DNA from 4 places in the Bacillus sp. PK3-067 genome. Region 1 is predicted to be linked to each of the others. Evidence: riboswitches for the same ligand, from Rfam matches in the RefSeq annotation. Region 1 holds a riboswitch; each other region holds the start of a gene.
What was found. Region 1 has a riboswitch for lysine ahead of M1D73_RS04490 (amino acid permease). Riboswitches for the same ligand answer to the same signal wherever they lie in the genome.

Region 1 (3,151 bases):
GTACAGTTAATTGCAATGATTGCATAGCAAGTGGAACGAGAATAAGGAACGTAAATAACAATGGGAAAAGCTGCATGATGTAATTGTATAGAAGAGATTTTTTAAAATAAGATGTTAATTTCTCTTCTAGTGCTAGTAAATAGACAGCATCAGGTTTTTGAATAAATGTACGGATAGGGCATCTCGTTATAATGAATGTAAGTACAATCGTTATAATTATTAAAGATATTCCTTTAGAAGGAGATGCTTTTAGAAACTGAGCATAATAATATGCACCAACGCATGAAATAAAGATAAAGCTATATAGTAAACCGTTAATCATACGTGCAAAGTATGTAATGATATTTTGAATATGTTGTTGGAAGCGACTGCTCCATAGCGATTCGATTGACATGTTTTTCACCTCTTTGTTCTATTATATATGTTTTACAAAAGAAAAAACGAGCAAATTGCGTTATGCAACTTGCCCGTTTTTCTTTTCGTTATTTTTTTTCTGATCACGATTCATTAATGGATAGAAAGCAAATCCGATTACGAATAAACCAATTCCGAGAAGGAACGTTTTTATATCGGATGCGCCCGTTTTAATAACCCATAGTGCGTAGCAAAGTGCGATAACTGCGACTATGCCATCTGTAATTCTTGCCCGCATTTCATTTTTATATGTTTCACCAGTTGCGACTAGTTTTAACTGGAAGATTGGTGAAACGAGATATGGAATGAGGTAGGCCAGTGTTGATACGGTAATAACGAATGTATAAGCTTCCGCAATGGTTCCTGATAATGTTGAGAATAGGAATACTTGCGACATAATGTTTGTTAATCGTAATGAGTAAATTGGACTTCCTTTTTTATTTGTTTTCGTGAAGAAGGAAGGGAAGAAACCTTCTTTTGCTGCTTGATAAGGTACTTCTGAGCTTAATAAAATCCAGCCTAAGATAGAACCGAACAGGGAAGTAAGAGCAAGTAATGCCATCAGTTTCCCGCCGCCATGACCCATTGCAGCGTTTAGTGCATCTGCTAATGGACGTTCAGAAGCTTGTAATTTATCAACGTGAAGTACACCCATTGTTAAAATTGTAATTCCTAAGTAGATGGCAACTGTAATAAGTAATCCCGCAACTGTTGCGCGTTTTACCGTTTTTGGAGAAACAGCACGGTTTGATAAAAGAACGGCTGATTCAATTCCGATAAACGCCCAAAGTGTTGTAAGAGCAGCTAAATTCACTTGTGAAAGAAGACCGTGTGATGCCCCTGATTTATCAATCATCGGTGTGTACCATTGTCCAAATTTAGAAGCTTCGAATGCAAATAACGTAACGACGATGAATAAAAGGAATCCAGTTACTTTCGTTGTTGTTGCTAAGAAGTTTAGTTTTCCAGCTCCGCTTACACCGTTTGTTAATATAATATGAGTTCCCCAAAGTAAGATGGAACAAATCGTAAATGTAATTAGTTTTCCGACTTCTACGTTAAACGAACCGATTGAAAATAGTAGTCGCGTATCTTTCATAATTGGGAAGAAGAGTGATAAATATCCCGCAAATGATGTAATGATGGCAACGTTACTTGCCCAGTTTGCAACCCAATATCCCCATACCATACTGAAACCAGCCATTTTTTTCTTTTTTGGTGTTGAGAATAAAGCATATGCATGACTTTGTGGCCCTGTCGTTAAATCAGGACGACGAATTGCTAAATTACCGAAAACAAGAGCTAGCATTAAAACACCAAACCCTGTAGTTAACCAAGCTAAAGTGACACCGAGTGGGCTTGCTGTTTGTGCCAACGTACTTGGCACCATGAAAATACCAGCGCCAACCATGTTACCGACAACGAAAGCTGTTAGTACCCAAAAGCCCCATTTTTTTTGTTGCATAGAAAATACCTCCAAAGTTAGTATAACCAAGTCAAGCGAGGAGATATGTATGTCTTCCTGAGTTAGGAAGAGAAGTCCCAAACAAAACAAAAAAAGCATGTAATTTGCCGCTACATGCTTTCTATCTTATAAGAAACCCACGACATACCTCTCGATAGCTCTCCACAAACGAAACGTTTGTGACAGTTCTGCACTTATTAAATGCAGACCCAGCAAGCGTGCATGGTGGACACGACTTACTTCGGCAACCATTCCTTTCTCATTCCTTCATCAATGCCACTACATCTCCTGAAATGATACTCTTAATGATTGCAACCTCTACCTCACCGAGATACGAATGAGGATTTAAATATTAAATTAACGTCTTTAAGAGTAACAAATGAATTTTTATACGTCAATGGATATAGTAATAATCAGATTATAGAGAAGAGTTTGTGATTAAAAGTAAGAGGGGTTGTTATGTGATATTTGAATTTTCGTAATATAATACATATTATTAGCGCTAGATGATTGAAAAGGGGATGAAGTAAATGTCTGTATGTCATAAACATTCAGTAATAGGTGTGCTAGATTCGGGAGTTGGGGGATTAACAGTTGCGAGCGAAATTATAAGACAATTGCCTAAAGAAAGCATTTATTATATTGGTGATAATAAGCGTTGCCCGTATGGACCAAGAAGTGTAGAGGAGGTGCAATCTTTCGTATTTGAAATGGTTGAGTTCCTCAAACAGTTTCCATTAAAAGCGCTAGTCGTAGCATGTAATACTGCTGCAGCTGCTGCATTGACTGAGCTGCAAGAAGCACTTTCCATTCCAGTTATTGGCGTTATACATCCAGGAGCAAGAGCGGCAATTAAAGTAACAAAGAAAGGGGAAATCGGGGTAATTGGAACTGTAGGTACGATAAAATCTAATATGTATGAAAAAGCATTACACGAGCTGGATACATATTTGGAAGTGCATAGCTATGCTTGCCCGACTTTAGCCACAGTTGTAGAAAATCAATTAGAAGATACAGCATATGTCACGCAGCAAGTGAAACAAGCTTTACTTCCATTAACGAAAGAAGATATAGATACGTTAATTCTTGGATGTACGCATTATCCACTTTTAGAGTCCTATATAAAAAAGGAACTAGGAGAAGATATAACGATTATTAGTTCTGCAGAAGAAACGGCGATAGAGTTAAGCACCATTTTACAGCACAAAGGAATTTTGTCTGACAATCTGAATCCGAAACATCGTTTTTTTACAACGGGATCTGTTTTATCAT
Region 2 (3,151 bases), 2.1 Mb from region 1:
AGCTGCTTTTGCTTCATCAGTAATGCGAATGTTCATTGTATCCCAACCTTTTATTTATATTTCTTCTATTATGGCAAAAACAGGAGCAATAGGGAAGGAAAGAGGTTTGCAACAAAAAACGAGCAAACAAATTTGTTTGCTCGTTTCACTTTATTTTAGTTCACATTTATCAAGTGGAATCACTTTTGTTTTTTTCGTAAATTTATATCCTAACCATAGTACTAAGAAGAGTGGTAAACCGATGTAAGAAACGAGTACGCCATTCCAATCGATTGATTCACCCATAAATGCGCCGTAGTTTTGTCCTAAAATTACGATGATACAAAGTGTAAATGCGAAGATTGGACCAAATGGGAACCATTTTGCTCTATATGGTAAGTCTTTCAAATCTTTTCCTTGTGCAATATATGCTTTACGGAAACGGTAATGACTAATTGCAATGCCGACCCAAGCGATAAAGCCAGACATTCCTGATGCATTTAATAACCAAATGTATACAACACCGTCACCGAATAAAGAAGCAATGAAAGCGATACTACCGACAATTGATGTTACGATTAATGCGTTAACAGGTACACCGCGGCTATCTAATTTACCAAGAAACTTTGGTGCTTTTCCTTGGCGAGCTAAATCCCAAAGCATACGAGTTGATGCATACATACCAGAGTTACCAGCAGATAGTACTGCCGTTAAAATAACAGCGTACATAACAGAAGCAGCAAAGGCAACGCCCGCTTTTTCAAAAATAAGTGTAAACGGACTTACTGTAACATCACTTGCAGCAAGGCTTTCAGTTGTATAAGGAATTAATAAACCGATAACGAGAATTGCAAGGATATAGAATAAAAGAATACGCCAAAAGATTGAACGAATCGCTTTCGGAATATTACGCTCTGGATCAGAAGTTTCACCAGCAGCTACTCCTAATAGTTCAGTACCTTGGAATGAGAAACCAGCTGCCATAAACACACCGATAATTGCCATGATACCGCCGTTAAATGGTGCATCTGCAACAGTGAAGTTTTTAAATCCAACCGTTTCACCGCCCATAATTCCAAAAATCATCATGAAACCAACAATTAAAAAGATAATAATCGTAACTACTTTAATAAGTGCGAACCAATATTCAGATTCACCAAACCCTTTAACAGATAAATAGTTTAAAAGGAAAATAATAGCTAAACATAATCCGCTCCAAATAAGAGAAGGGGTATCTGGGAACCAAAATTTCATAATTAATGTTACGGCTGCAAGTTCAGCAGCAATCGTAATTGCCCAGTTATACCAATAGTTCCATCCAAGTGCAAAGCCAAGTGATGGATCAACAAATTTTGTTGCATACGTACTAAAAGATCCAGTAACAGGCATGTAAGCTGCAAGTTCAGCTAAGCTTGTCATTAAAAAATAAACCATAATTCCAATTGCGGCGTATGCAATTAATGCGCCACCAGGTCCAGCTGTATGGATGACACCACCACTGGCAAGAAATAGTCCGGTACCAATTGTACCACCGAGAGAAATCATCGTAAGGTGACGAGATTTTAATCCGCGTTTTAATTCACCTTGTCCTTGTGTAGTTTGCGTTTTAGAGGTAGATTGATTTGTTGCGCTATTCATGTTCAACACTCCTTTTCTTGTAGGTTAGGAAGGAGCGGGGGAGAAAAATACAAAAAACCGCCAAAGGAATTTGGCGGAACGTTTCACAAATAACCACCCCATCATACCCTTCCGTTAAGATAGCACCCCACGTTTACACGGTAATTTTGTAAACGTGACAGTTCTGTTCCTTTCGGAGACAGCCCCAGCTCATATTTCCAGAGAAGAAATATAAACTTCGGCAACTTTTCCTTTCAAACGGAGTCAGCTGACATTCTCTGTGTCTCGTCCGTTTTACTATTAAAAGTCGCAACCTCTACCTCATCGGATTGATGAGGATTTATATATTGCTAAGATTTTTAATATATGGCAATTGTAATGACTTTCTGAATATATTGCAAGATATTTTGTTAGGAAAAGTCAAAAAATATCGGTTATTGTATAGGAAACGCTTGCAAAACTCCACCCGAACCTACTATTATGTAGCAATAAGCAAAGAAAAAATTGTTATACAAATGTTTCGCAAAAAATATTGAAAAACCCTCTAAATTAAAAGAAAATTCAGAAAAATATAATTCGACATTCATAATAAAGTCATATTATTTGTTATAATTAGGGTAACGTTTAAGCAAAAAGGGGAAATCAAAATGAAATTAGAAACAGAAAGGCTCTATATAGTGCCGTGTACAGAAGAGAGGATTCAAGTCGCTAACGAGCAAGGATACAATAGCGGCCCGCATATTGTAGGGCATGTAAAGAATGTAAAAAAAGATGCAACTTTATTACCATGGGGGGCGTGGTATGTTCTTCGAAAAGAAGATGATAGCGTTTTAGGTGATATTGGGTTTAAAGGGAAACCAAACGAGAATCAAACAGTAGAAATTGGCTATGGATTCATTGAGAAATATTGGAATCAGGGCTATGCAACAGAAGCTGTAAAAGAACTAATCGATTGGGCTTTCAAAACAGGTGAGGTAGAAACAATAATTGCAGAGACACTTCTAGATAATTATAGTTCGATGCGTGTTTTAGAAAAGTTACATATGAAGAGAGTAAATGCTACAGAAATGATGATTAATTGGAAAATAGAAAAATAAAAAATACCGCTCTAAATTGAGCGGTATTTTTTATAGTTATGGTAGCATTTGCTTCTGATCATTCGGATACTCAGCCGTTGACGTATTAGGACGATTGGAATGATTACGAACAGCAATGAAAATAGAAATAATAACGACAAGACCAACTGCAACGTAAGAAAGTGAAATAATAGTTGGATCCACTTTAAATGTAGTAAGCAGTGTACGAATGTTTGTAAAGATAATAAGACCACCAACTAATACGCCAAGTAAATGAGAAGGAACGATGCGAACTAGCCATGCCGCGATTGGTGCCGCTACGATACCACCGAGCATGAGAGAAAATACCCAAATCCAGCTTACTTGTTCCCAGCCAAGTGAGATGAAGAAGCCGATTGTTGCAGCGAGTGAAACAGGAAATTCACTCGTATCTACAGATCCAATAACTTTTCTAGCTTCATTTCCTCTTGCTAGAAGAA
Region 3 (3,151 bases), 500 kb from region 1:
TTTTTTTCAATCCTAGTTTTCCGATATATTTTAATTATTTTATTTTATAAAAAAGGAATTGCCCATTCGAACAACTCCTTTTCCTATTTAGACAAGCTCTTTAATACGTATACGATCGTTCCCAATAATATTTTCATATGTTTCGCGTTCCACAACTACTTGCGATGTTCCGCCTTTTGCAAAGACAACGGCTGGTCTTCGAATCCGATTGTAATTATTCGCCATCGAGTACCCGTATGCTCCTGTACAGGAAACTGCTAGTAAATCAGAAGCAGCGACTTTCGGTAAATGAATATCCCAAATCAACATGTCTCCACTCTCACAGCATTTCCCGGCAATCGAAACGAGTTCCTCATTCTCATCATTCGCTCGATTCGCTAACATCGCTTCATAACGCGCATTATATAAAGCAGGTCTTAAATTATCTGTCATTCCACCATCGACTGATACATATTTCCGAATACCAGGAATATCTTTCACAGATCCAACTGTATAAATTGTTGTCCCAGCATCACCTACAATGCTACGGCCTGGCTCAATCCATATTTCTGGCAATGGATATTCACATACAGTAAATTGTTCTCTCACTGCACTTGTTACAGCTCGCACATATGTCTCAAGAGTTAATGGTGTATCTGACTCTGTGTAACGTATTCCAAATCCCCCGCCTACATTTAACACTTTTACTACATAGTTTGTTTGCTCTCTCACTTCTTCTAAAAATTGGCGAAGAACTTCAATTGCTCGAACAAAACCAGCTGTTTCAAATATTTGCGACCCAATATGTGAATGGATCCCTAGCACATTATAATTGGATTTTTGTAAAGCCAATCCAATTGCCTGCATTGCTTGACCATTTGAAACACCAAATCCAAATTTCGAATCATCCTGACCTGTTGTAATATATTCATGTGTGTGCGCCTCTACTCCAGGCGTTACACGAATTAATATGTTCACAAATTTCCCATGTTGCATCGCTAAATCGTGTAAAACTTCTAATTCAAAGAAATTATCTACGACAAAACAACCGATATTCGCCTGAAGAGCCATCACTATTTCTTCTTCTGTTTTATTATTTCCATGAAAATGAATACGTGATGCCGGAAATCCTGCTTGGAGCGCAGTATATAATTCTCCCCCAGAAACAACGTCTAATGACATATTCTCTTCACGAGCTACTCGGCACATCTCCATGCACAAGAACGCCTTGCTTGCATATGCTACTTGATAAGAGAAACCACTTTCTTTAAAAGCACGATGAAATGCTCGGCATTTTCCTCGAATAGACTCTTCATCGTATACATAAAGTGGTGTTCCGTATTGCTTTGCTAGCTGCGTCGTATCGCACCCTCCAATTTCTAAGTGTCCTTGCCCATTAATTCGGCTTGTGCCGTGTAAATACATTTAAATTCCTCCCTTATTTCCTCTAAAACTCATAACCCCAATCTTCTATTCATTGCAGCACGCTTTTAGATAGACAAAAAACGCGCGGAACAATGTTCACACGCGTTTCTTATTAGGAAAAATATATATTGAAAAAATAAACGAGTTGTTATCTCCTCAAAATAAGAAACCGCATCAACATCTCCAAATAGCTCTCCATAAAATAAATCTTATGACAGTACTACATTTATTCAATGCAGTCCCAATATATGAATAAGATGGTTATTCTTATATTTCGGCAATAGTCCCTTTCAACCTATGATCACAGATTCCATTAAATCTCCCATAGCTTACTCTTTCCTATCGCGGCCTCTACCTTTGAGAGTAGATGAGGTAAGTCTATTTAATTTTCAAACATCTAATTGTTGCTATTAACAATACCAAAGGACCATTTTATTTGTCAAACAATTTTTTATATTGTTTTTTCACAGTTTAGTTTCGTATCATTTGGTAAGCGCTTTACTGAAATCTTTGTCACTTCCCATTCGCCTTCTTCGTTATTAAATGTAATCGTTACCTTCTCAAATGGTGGAGCAATTTTCCCAGCAACACGTTCATACTTTGTCACTTCAATACTTGCTTGAAATAAATATGTACCGCTATACACTTTTTTTAAACTAATAATTTTAGGACATTGATAAGGTTTCAAACTTCCATATTGTTTTTCAATTGCTTTATTTATTTTTGGAAATAAAACAGAATAAAGTGCATCTTCCATAAGAGGTGCATCATATTGGGCTACCGACACACTCGGTGAAGTAAAAAGTATAACACTACTGCATGCTATAAAATATAATAATTTTCGCATTATAACCTCCGTATTATCACGCGATTCTTTCTGCGTACGATAATTATCATACATAGAAATTCTGTTTTATTGTCTCCCACCACTCTTTTTCTACTCGATTATTATAAAAAAGCCCACAACCTTCTTTTATTTTCGTATAATGATACTCATAGTATAATAATCATAATAACAAAGGACTGTTCGTATATATAAAATGAGTCGTTAAGCAAACTGACTCACAAGAACTGTCATGCTTTTTAGGAGAGGAGTATATTATGCTACAACATCTGTTTCCAAAACTGCGATTTGCACTCGTTGCAGTCGTTTTACTATGGATTAAAACATATATTGTGTACAAGCTAGCATTTGATATTAAAATTGATAATTTCTTTGAAGAATTCATGCTTTTTATCAATCCACTAGCTGCGTTACTTTTATTTTTCGGCTTAGCTTTACTTGCATCTAAGCACCGAAACCGAATTACAATTGGAATCAGTTTTATACTGTCATTTATTTTATTTGGAAACGCAATGTTTTATGGGTTCTATAACGATTTCGTTACTTTCCCGGTTTTATTCCAAACAAACAATATGGCTGATTTAGGGACAAGTATAAAAGAACTCTTTACGTACAAAACATTACTTTTATTTGCAGATGCAATTATTTTAATGTTTATTTCACGTAAATTCCCATCATTTGGCGACAAAACACCACTTTCCCGCTCAGAGAAGCGAACTTTCTTTAGCGGTGTAACAGCTTTATTAGCACTACAAATTGTTGTATCAGTTATTTATAAACCACAAATGTTCTCGCGCTCATTTGACCGTCAAACTGTCGTGAAGAATTTAGGTTTATACACATACCATCTATTTGATATTACGCTTCAATCCAAGTCTTCAGCTGAGCGTGTATTTGCAAGTG
Region 4 (3,151 bases), 810 kb from region 1:
AAAACACCTTGTCACAGTATAGGAAAATGTGACAAGGTGTTTTTTAATATATCATATAGCATCTTGTTAACGAATAGCTTTTTAATTAATAGGAAGGAAGTAGATTAATATGTTTTTTTTATAAGCGTTACTAAACATATCAAATTAGCTCATTTGCACGAAAGGCTCAATTTTCGCCATAAATGATTGATGCAGCGCCTCAACGCCTGTTACTAAATGAAGGCGGTCAATAACGACAGACACTTTAATTTCTGATGTACTTACCATTTTAATATGAATATCTTCTTCTTTTAAAGTAGTGAACATATTTGCAGCGACACCTGGGTTAGATACCATGCCAGATCCTACGATTGATACTTTTGCTAAATGATTTTCATATTCTACTGCTTCATAGTGAAGTGCCTCTTGATTTTGTTCCAATACTTCTAATGTTTCTCTTAAATCATTAGAATGGATGGAGAAGGAGAGATGAACAGTTCCTTCATTTGTAATACTTTGAATGATGATATCTACATTAATATGTGCCGCTGCTAATGTAGAGAAAACAGTTGAAAGTGAACCTTGTTCTAATCCTTTCACTGTGATGCGTGTAATATTATCTTCAAATGCAATACCTTTAACGATTGATTGTTGTTCCATGTTACATTCTCCTTTTACAATTGTTCCGTTTTCTTGTTCCATACTTGAGCGAACTTCTAAAATGACATTATGATTTTTAGCAAACTCAACAGCACGCGGGTGTAATACACCAGCACCGAGGTTTGCAAGTTCTAACATTTCGTCATAAGAAATTTCATCTAATTTATAAGCATCTTTTACAACTCGTGGATCCGTCGTATATACGCCGGTCACATCTGTGTAAATATCACATTTTTTTGCGTTTAGTGCAGCAGCTAATGCGACAGCAGTTGTATCAGAACCGCCTCGTCCAAGCGTTGTAATTTCAAAATCTTCACTGACTCCTTGGAAACCAGCTACAATAACAATCGTACCTTCAGCAAGATAAGATTGAATACGATCTGTATGAATGTCAGTAATCCGTGCACTACTATGTACAGATTCTGTCGTAATACCTGCTTGCCACCCTGTTAATGAAATTGCATGATAGCCTTTTGCTTGCAGTGCCATTGTTAATAATGAAATAGTTACTTGTTCTCCTGTAGATAGAAGCATATCCATTTCACGTTTACTTGGATTTTCTGTGATAGCGTTAGCGAGTGCGACAAGTTCATCTGTGCTTTTTCCCATTGCTGAAACGACAGAGACAATGCTATGACCTCGTTCATATTCTTCAATAATTAAATTTGCTACATGTTGAATGCGTTCGACGCTTCCGACAGAAGTGCCACCGAATTTTTGAACAATTGTTTCCATTACAGATTCCTTCTTTCGTCTATTTTTAAGAATAGATTAGGAAATATATAAATCCCAATACTCCTGTAGTTACCAGAAAGACAAACAAAAAACACCATCTCAAATAAGTGAGGATGGTGCTGTTACAGGAAAAGGGAAACAGAAAACGGAGCTAATAAAAAAACCGCCAAAAAAGGAATATCATAAAAAATGATATCTCTTTTTTGTAGATAGCTCTTCATACGTACACGTCTGTACATATGACAGTTCTGTTTCTATTCGAAAACAGCCCCAATTGATAAATGCAGAGAAACTTATCAATTTCGGCAATACTTCCTTTCATCTAAGTTCATAGACATCTCTGTGTCTCCATTAGAATACTTATAAGTATCGCAACCTCTATCTCACGTTTTAGGCGAGAGTGTTTGATTTATGAAGTTGTTGGTAACATTTGTTTTATAATAATTTAAATTTTTCGGGGAATCAAGTGTTTTATATATATTTTAAAAATTCTTTCTTTTTTCTGAGGAAGTTTGTGAAAAATGTAGCAAAATAAATTCATTGCATGTACATTAAACTTATAGTGCATAGGAGGTGGGAGAATGAAAAGGAAACAGCCTATTTATGTTGCGACAAAAATGAACACGACGATGGGAAAATTATGGGAATATACGCAAGAACCAGATATACATACAGAGTGGGATGCTCGCTTTACTGAAATTTCGTATTTAGAGAAAAAAGAAGGAGAACCACAGAAGTTTTTGTATAAAACAAAGATTGGATTTGGGTTTGAAATAGCTGGAGAAGGGGAATCAATAGGTGAAATAAGAAAAGAAACTGGTGAAAGAATTTCCTCTTTAAAATTTTGGACGGATAATACATTATCTCTTATTCAAATAGGACGTGGTTATTGGAAGTATACGCCGAATAAAGAATACATCCATTTTGAGACACAATATGATTATGATACAAGATTTGGTCGTATAGGAAATGTGATAGATTCCTATATTTTTCGTCCGTTATTAGGTTGGGCGACTGCTTGGAGTTTTGATGCCTTAAAATTATGGTTAGAAAAGGGGCTTCATCCTAGGTTACTAATTAGAAGAACAATGACGTATTGGCTCGTATGTTTTTTATTTGCTTTTGTATGGATATATCAAGGGATAGTGCCAAAACTACTTTTTACTCATTTAGAAGAAGTAAAGATGCTTTCTGTATTAATCGGTTCAAATGAAAATAGTGTATATATACTTAAAATAATTGGGGTGTTAGAAATAATTTTCGGTGTTGTATGGCTGTTGCCAATAACAAAACGAAAATTATTTATACTGCATATTATTGTATTACTAGTTTTAACATTAGCGGCAGGATTTACGAATATTGCAAGCTTTACAGAGCCGTTTAATCCGATTACATTAAATGTTCTTCTAATGGGGTTATCAATTGTCGGTTATATAAATAGTTGCGATTTACCAAGAGCGAAAAATTGCAATAGGGCGAGAAAGGGATAAGTGTATGGTTAATATATATGAACGATTATTAGGGGATACCTATAAAAATCTTCATCCTGAATTGCAGAAGCGTTATGCGATTACAGAAGAGAATAGTTTTACAGGTGAAGGAAAGATGGATGAAATTTACGGTGGCTCTTTTTTCGTGAAATTTATATTAAAAATTGCATCGAAGTTTCGAATGTTTTTCTCGGAACGAGGAGAGGAAATTCCATTTACGATACAAAACATAGCTGAGCGAGATGAATATGGACAAGAATTAGTAAGGTGGAACCGTACTTTTTATT

Region 2: it holds a riboswitch for lysine, as region 1 does, so the genes downstream of both, M1D73_RS15340 (amino acid permease) here and M1D73_RS04490 (amino acid permease) in region 1, are expected to answer to the same signal.
Region 3: it holds a riboswitch for lysine, as region 1 does, so the genes downstream of both, lysA (diaminopimelate decarboxylase) here and M1D73_RS04490 (amino acid permease) in region 1, are expected to answer to the same signal.
Region 4: it holds a riboswitch for lysine, as region 1 does, so the genes downstream of both, M1D73_RS08750 (aspartate kinase) here and M1D73_RS04490 (amino acid permease) in region 1, are expected to answer to the same signal.

Annotation. Positions count from the first base shown of each region.
Region 1 is NZ_CP096490.1:857,652-860,802, forward strand. It holds gene M1D73_RS04485 (ABC transporter permease) at 1-394, opposite strand, end outside; gene M1D73_RS04490 (amino acid permease) at 455-1,879, opposite strand; lysine riboswitch at 2,027-2,208, opposite strand; gene racE (glutamate racemase) at 2,410-3,151, shown strand, end outside.
Region 2 is NZ_CP096490.1:2,970,092-2,973,242, reverse strand. It holds gene M1D73_RS15345 (iron-sulfur cluster biosynthesis family protein) at 1-36, opposite strand, end outside; gene M1D73_RS15340 (amino acid permease) at 151-1,617, opposite strand; lysine riboswitch at 1,730-1,923, opposite strand; gene M1D73_RS15335 (GNAT family N-acetyltransferase) at 2,244-2,693, shown strand; gene M1D73_RS15330 (sulfite exporter TauE/SafE family protein) at 2,730-3,151, opposite strand, start outside.
Region 3 is NZ_CP096490.1:1,353,904-1,357,054, reverse strand. It holds gene lysA (diaminopimelate decarboxylase) at 88-1,404, opposite strand; lysine riboswitch at 1,585-1,766, opposite strand; gene M1D73_RS07080 (DUF3888 domain-containing protein) at 1,856-2,251, opposite strand; gene M1D73_RS07075 (LTA synthase family protein) at 2,506-3,151, shown strand, end outside.
Region 4 is NZ_CP096490.1:1,670,659-1,673,809, forward strand. It holds gene M1D73_RS08750 (aspartate kinase) at 145-1,374, opposite strand; lysine riboswitch at 1,577-1,763, opposite strand; gene M1D73_RS08755 (DoxX-like family protein) at 1,956-2,864, shown strand; gene M1D73_RS08760 (DUF4166 domain-containing protein) at 2,869-3,151, shown strand, end outside.